2 regions of the Cellulomonas sp. P4_B5_2 genome follow, and region 1 is predicted to be linked to the other one. Evidence: predicted binding sites of a transcription regulator. Region 1 holds the regulator's gene; the other holds the start of a gene.

Region 1 (3,393 bases):
ACGGCCGGAACGGGTTGCGCAGGTACGGCCAGTGCTCCGGGTGGCGCAGCGAGCCGTCGCCGACGCCGAACGTCTTGCCCTCGAAGTGGTTGCCCGCCTCGATGAGCCGCTCGTCGGTGCCGATCTCGACGTCGAACGCGGCCGCGATGGGTCCGGCGGTCTCCTGCGCGCGCTGCAGCGGGGACGCGATCACGGCGACGACGTCGCGACGGACCGGCCCAGCGAGGTGCGCAGCCACCATGTCCGCCATCGCCAGGCCGCGCTCCGAGAGCCGGTAGCCGGGCAGCCGTCCGTAGAGCACGCCGCGGGGGTTGTGCACCTCGCCGTGCCGCATCAGGTGGATCGTGGTCGCGACCATGGGCTCAGTGTCGCAAAGACTCCTGTGCGGCACGGCCACGGGGCGGGGTCACTCGACGTGACACGCGCCACCCGTGAGGTGCAGGCGGACCGTCTCCATGGCGTCGCCGAGCGCGGCGAACTGCTCGGGCGTGAGCACGTCGACGAGGTGGTCCCGCACCGACTGGACGTGGCTCGGCGCGGAGGCGACCAGGACCTGCCAGCCCTTCTCCGTCATGGTGCAGTTCACGCCGCGCGCGTCCTCGATGCAGGGCAGACGCTCGACCAGCCCCTGCTCCTCCATGCGCCGGATGGTGTGGGTCAGCCGGCTGCGCGAGTGCGCGAGGTTGTCGGCGAGCTGCGCCATGCGCAGGGTCCGGTCGGAGGTCTCCGACAGCCGGACCAGCACCTCGTACTCGTGCGTGGACAGCCCGGTGTCGCGCTCCAGCTCGTGCTCGAGCGCCGCGAACAGCCGCGCGGTGCCGCCACGGAACGCGCGCCAGTGGGTCTGCTGCTCGGCCGTCAGCCACTCGACCGTCCGCGTGGTGGCCGGTGTGTCAGTGGTCACGACGGGGCCTCCGTTCCTGGGCATGGGGTTGCGCCCTCCCCCAGAGTGTAGTACAACTTTGAACTAACAGTTTGGTTGACAGTTCAACAACCACGGAGGACACCCCATGAGCACCACCGCCACCGCCATCCCGACCGGCCTCACCACCGGCACCTGGGCCGTCGACGCCTCGCACACCGAGGCCGCGTTCACCGTCCGGCACGCCGGCATCTCCAAGGTCCGCGGCACCGTCGCGGTCACCGAGGGCACGGTCGTCGTCGGCGACGACCTGGCGAGCACGTCGGTCTCCGTCACGCTGGACCCGTCGACCGTCACCACGGGCGACGCCAACCGCGACGGCCACCTCAAGAGCGGCGACTTCTTCGACGTCGAGAAGTTCGGCCAGTGGACGTTCGTCTCCACCGAGGTCCGCGAGGCCGGCAAGAACTACGTCATCGCCGGTGACCTCACCATCCACGGCGTCACGCAGCGCGTCGAGCTCGAGACCGAGTTCAACGGCACCGCGGTGGACCCGTTCGGCAACACCCGCGCCGGGTTCGAGGCCTCCGTCACGATCTCGCCGGGTCCCTCACGGACCCGGCCGTTCGCATGCTCACGCACCCGTCCCGGCGCGACGCCGGTCGTGGAACGCGAGGATCTGCAGCTCGGAGGCCACGTCCACGGCCCGCAGGTCCACGGTCGGCGGCACGCGCAGGGCTCGCGGCGCGAACGTGAGGATGCCGACGACGCCGGCCGCGACGAGCGCGTCGCACACGTCCTGCGCGACCGCCGCCGGGGTGGCGATGATGCCGATGGTCACGTCGGACCCGCTCACCACCGCGGCCAGCTCCTCGGGCGGCTGCACCACGAGCCCCGCCACGGTGGTCCCGACCACCTTGGGGTCGGCGTCGACCAGCCCCACCACCGCGAACCCGCGCTCGGCGAACACCGAGTAGCTGGCCAGCGCGTGCCCCAGGTTGCCGATGCCGACGATGACGACCCTGCGCTGCGTGGTCAGGCCGAGGACCACCGCGATCTGCTCGGAGAGGTGCACGACGCCGTACCCGACCCCGCGGCGCCCGTACGACCCGAGGAACGACAGGTCCTTGCGCAGCTGCGCCGGGGTGACCCCCGCTCCGGCGGCCAGCTCCTCCGAGGACGTGGTGACCACGCCGTCCGCGGCGAGCCCGCGCAGAGCCTGCAGGTACCCGGGCAGGCGCGCGACCGTGGCGGGTGGCACGTCACGCGCGCGGGCGCGCCCGCTCGCACCGGGCTCCCCGGCCCTCCGCTGCGTGTCCACATCGACTCCTGCGACGCCCTGTGGACCCGGTCGCCCGGGCCCTGGGGGTCAGGCTAGGGGGCGCGGACCGGCGGCGGTAAGGGTTCGGCGCAGACGTGCCGCATCGATGCGCCAGTACCCCTGCCGGACGCCGTCGACCTCGACCACCGGCACCAGCTCGCCCAGCTCGTCGACCAGGTCCCGGCCGGAGGAGGGGTCGGTGTCGATGTCGACCTCGGACCACTGGTCGCCCGTCTCGGCGCACACCGCGCGCACCACCTCGCGCGCCTCGTCGCACAGATGGCAGCCGGCTCGGCCGTAGAGCACCACACGCGTCATGGCCCCACCGTCTCACGGGGTCGGCGGCTGCCCCGTGCCACCAGCGCGCTCGACCGTCGTTACAGTGACCGGGTGCGTCAGGCGTCCGGGAACACCACCGCCCCCGCTCCCGTGCTGCGGGACCCCGGGGCCGGTCCGGACGGTCCCGGCACCGGTGCCTTCTTCGACGTCGACAACACGATCATCCGCGGGGCCAGCTCGTTCCACCTGGCGGTCGGCCTGTACCGGCGCGGGTTCTTCCGCAAGCGGGACCTCGTCGAGTTCGGGCTGCACCAGTTCCGGTACCTGACGTTCGGGGAGAACAAGCATCAGATCGACGAGGTCCGCAGCCGCGCGCTGTCGATCATGCGCGGCCACTCCGTCGCCGAGGTCACCGCCATCGCGGAGGACATCTACGACGAGGTGCTCTGCCTGCGCATCTACCCCGGCACGCAGCGGCTCCTCGACCAGCACATCGCGGCCGGCCACTCGGTCTGGCTGGTCACGGCGACGCCGGTGGAGATCGGCTCCCTGATCGCGCGGCGGCTCGGCGCGACGGGCGCGCTGGGCACGGTCGCCGAGCACGAGGACGGGTTCTACACCGGCCGGCTGGTCGGAGACATGCTGCACGGCCAGGCCAAGGCCGACGCGGTGCGCGCGCTGGCCGAGCGCGAGGGCATCGACCTGGCGGCGTCGTACGCGTACGGCGACTCGACCAACGACGTCGCGATCCTGTCCGAGGTCGGCTTCCCCTGCGCGATCAACCCCGACCGCCGCCTGCGCCGGTACGCCGCCGAGGTGGGCTGGCCGGTCCGCGAGTTCCGCAACCGCCGCCGCAACGCCCGCCGCGGCACCACCGTCGCCAGCCTGGCCGGCCTCGCGTGGGCCGGAGGGCTCGTCACGCGCGCGCTGC
Region 2 (3,393 bases), on a different contig from region 1:
GATGAGCATCTCGGGCCGCGGCGGGCAGCCGGGCAGGTAGATGTCGACCGGGATGATGTGGTCGACGCCCTGCACGATCGCGTAGTTGTTGAACATGCCACCGGAGCTGGCGCAGACGCCCATGGAGAGCACCCACTTCGGCTCGGACATCTGGTCGTAGACCTGACGCACCACGGGCGCCATCTTCTGGCTCACGCGACCGGCGACGATCATGAGGTCCGCCTGTCGCGGGGATGCGCGGAACACCTCCATGCCGAACCGCGAGATGTCGAACCGGCTGGCGCCGGCGGCCATCATCTCGATGGCGCAGCACGCCAGCCCGAACGTGACCGGCCAGAGCGACGCCTTGCGGAAGTACCCCACGAGGTCCTCGACCGTCGTGAGCAGGAACCCCGACGGTGCCTCTTCGATGCCCATCTCAAACCTCCTGGGGAACAGCAGCGATCAGTCCCACTCGAACCCGCCGCGCTTCCACTCGTAGACGAACGGGACCGTGATGAGCACGAGGAAGCCGATCATCGCGACCAGCCCGAACAGGGCCAGGTCCGCGAAGCTCACGGCCCACGGGTAGAGGAAGACCACCTCGATGTCGAAGACGATGAACGTCATCGCGACCAGGTAGTACTTGATCGGGAAGCGGCCGCCGCCGATGGCGTGCGGGGTGGGCTCGATGCCGCACTCGTACGCCTCGAGCTTGGCGCGGTTGTACCGCTTGGGTCCCAGGATCACGCTCGCGCCCACGCCACCGAGGGCGAGCACGGCGGCGATGCCCATGAGGAAGAGCAGCGGGACGTACGGGTTGTTCATCGTGCGTCACTCCACTTCTTTGTGGTCGGCGGCCTCATGCGGCCGGGGCGATCCGCGCCAGGCCGGCGATCACCCGGTCCACCAGGTCACCGCCCTTGGGCTCGTAGCAGTCGGAGAGGAGCTTGAGCACGAACTTCATGACGAGCGGCCGCGGCAGACCGTACCGCGTGCACACCCGCATCACCTCGGGGTGCTCGATCAGCCGGACGAACACCCGGCCGAGCGTGTAGTAGCCACCGAGGTCGTCCTTCATCCTGCCCTGGTACGTGGCGAACGCGCGCTCCCGACCGGCGGCGGTGCCGCGGGCGAGGCCCTGGGAGATGGCGTCGGCCGCGACCCGGCCGGCCTGCAGGCCGTACGCGATGCCCTCGCCGTTGAACGGGCTGATCATCCCCGCGGAGTCGCCCGCGAGCAGGAGGCCGTTGCCGTAGAGCGGTCCCCGGTTGAACCCCATGGGCAGGGCCGCACCCTTGACCGGCCCCACCTGGTTGTCCGGGGTGAACTCCCACTCGGCGGGCACGTGCCGCATCCAGGTGGCGAACAGCTTCTTGTAGTCGACCTTCGTCGGCGCCGCCGTGGAGGCCACCGAGCCGAGCCCGACGTTCGCGGTGCCGTCGCCGAGCGAGAAGATCCAGCCGTACCCGGGCATCAGGTTGCCGTCGTCGTCGCGGAGCTCGAGGTGGCTCTCCATCCACGGGTCGTCGTGCCGCGGTGTCTGGAAGTAGGTGCGGACCGCGACGCCCATGGGGCGGTTCATGCGCTTCTCCAGGCCCATCCCGGTCGCCAGCCGGGCGGAGACCCCGTCGGCGGCGATGACGACCGGCGCGCGGTACGTGACCGTCTCGCCGTCGACCTTGGCGTGCACCCCGACGACCCGTCCCGAGCGCTCGTCGCGCACCGGTCCGGTGACGTTGGTGCGCTCCTGCAGCTTGGCGCCCGCGGACCGCGCGTGGTCGGCCAGCGTGTGGTCCAGGGACATCCGGGACTTGGCGAGCCCGTACGAGGGGTAGCTGGACAGCTCGGGCCACGCCAGCTCGAGGCGGTGGCCGCCGCCGATCACGCGCAGCCCCACGTTGCGGATCCAGCCGTCCTGCTCGCGGATGGGCAGCCCCATCCGCACCAGCTCGGCGACCGCGCGGGGCGTCAGGCCGTCCCCGCACACCTTGTCCCGGGGGAACTCCGACTTCTCCAGGAGCAGCACGTCCAGGCCCGCGGAGGCGCAGTGGAACGCGGCGGCTGACCCCGCTGGGCCCGCGCCGACGACGATGACGTCCGCGTCATCCATCGCTGCATCAACCACTGGGGACCCCACTTGTGACGTTGTTCACGCACTGCTCCGGCGAGTGTAACCAGCGCCCCAAGGGCTGTCTGCGAAGGCTTTCCTAACCTCGCGGACGAGGGTGTCGAACTCGCTGTGAACTGCTGGTCGACCCCATGAAGAATCCGCCGAAGAGGGCAGGCGACGACCATTGTTCACCCGCGCCGCCCAGCCGGACAGAGGCCGGCGCGCGCGGGTCCCGAGGCGTCAGTCGTGCGTGGGGTGCCGACGACGACCGGCGGCGGTCAGCAGGACACCGAGCCCGACCGCGCCCGTGGCCGCGGCGAGTGCACGCGCTGCGTCGAGGCCCGTCCGCGCCAGGTTCCCGCTCGGGGGTCGCGCGCCCCCGGGAGCCGCCACGGTCCCGGGCCCGGTCTGCACCAAGGACACGGTCGAGAGCACCGAGGTCGTGTCGAGCCGGACGGCGCCCCGCGCCGACGTGCTGACGGTCACGACGAGCGAGATGCGCACCGCGGCGCCCGCCGGCAGCGCAGGACCTACCCACAGCTCCCCGCCCACCGCGGGGGTGCCGTCGATCGCGAGGCTGAGCTCCCCTGCGAGGCGGCCCGGTGCCGAGCCGAGGTCGTCCGCGACGGTGAGCTGGACCCGGGTCGGGAGCTCGGAGCTGTTGCGCACCCAGAGCTCCGACGTGATCACGTCGCCGGGCACCGCGAACTGCGGGACGTCGAACACCTCGTCGGGCAGGGACCCCGACCAGTGCGTGCCGTCGGAGGAGAGCTCCAGCTGCTCCGCCGCCTGGGCCGGCATCGCCATCGCGCCGACGGTGACGAGCACCGCGCCGATCACGGTCAGGCTGCGACCGACGCGCCCGGTCACGAGGTGCCGCGCTCGATCCGTGCAGCGTCGCCCTCGTCGGCGCGCGCCGGGTCGTCCGGCCGTGCGCGGAGCTTGTCCCGCAGCCCGCCCAGCAGGAGCACGACGCCGTAGCCGATGAGCAGGCCGGCCGCGGTCCTGAGCAGCCAACCGGGCCGGTTCACACCGACCCACAGGTTCACGTAGCCGAGGTACGGCAGGTCGTAGGCCACGACGCCGCGCACCTGGACGTCCGTGACGGGTTCGGTGTCGGGAGCCGGGTTCGCGTCGCCCCGCAGCGTGAGGACGGTCTCACCGTCGCCGCGGGTACCGACACCCACCACCCGGTGCGTGACGACCGTCGGCTCGCCCGACCGGAGCTGGTACGTCACGACGTCACCCATCGCGATGCCCTCGAAGGGCACGGGACGCACCACGACGAGGGAACCCGGCGG

What was found. The regulator Rex, encoded in region 1, represses fermentation and respiration genes when NADH is low (regulators of the CRP and FNR family bind a similar motif). The targets are predictions, from matches to a motif close to CTTGTGAANNNNTTCACAAG.
Region 2: the regulator Rex is predicted to act here: its motif matches at 2,119-2,138, upstream of AC1DUQ_RS05505 (geranylgeranyl reductase family protein).

Annotation. Positions count from the first base shown of each region.
Region 1 covers NZ_JBFUHU010000092.1:20,683-24,075, reverse strand. The annotation lists gene AC1DUQ_RS08575 (histidine phosphatase family protein) at 1-358, opposite strand, end outside; gene AC1DUQ_RS08570 (MarR family winged helix-turn-helix transcriptional regulator) at 407-904, opposite strand; partial or broken gene AC1DUQ_RS08565 (YceI family protein) at 1,011-1,451, shown strand; gene AC1DUQ_RS08560 (redox-sensing transcriptional repressor Rex) at 1,497-2,183, opposite strand; gene AC1DUQ_RS08555 (glutaredoxin family protein) at 2,232-2,501, opposite strand; gene AC1DUQ_RS08550 (HAD family hydrolase) at 2,574-3,393, shown strand, end outside.
Region 2 covers NZ_JBFUHU010000052.1:4,067-7,459, reverse strand. The annotation lists gene AC1DUQ_RS05515 (NuoB/complex I 20 kDa subunit family protein) at 1-417, opposite strand, end outside; gene AC1DUQ_RS05510 (NADH-quinone oxidoreductase subunit A) at 445-807, opposite strand; gene AC1DUQ_RS05505 (geranylgeranyl reductase family protein) at 842-2,092, opposite strand; gene AC1DUQ_RS05500 (hypothetical protein) at 2,333-2,962, opposite strand; gene AC1DUQ_RS05495 (signal peptidase I) at 2,959-3,393, opposite strand, start outside.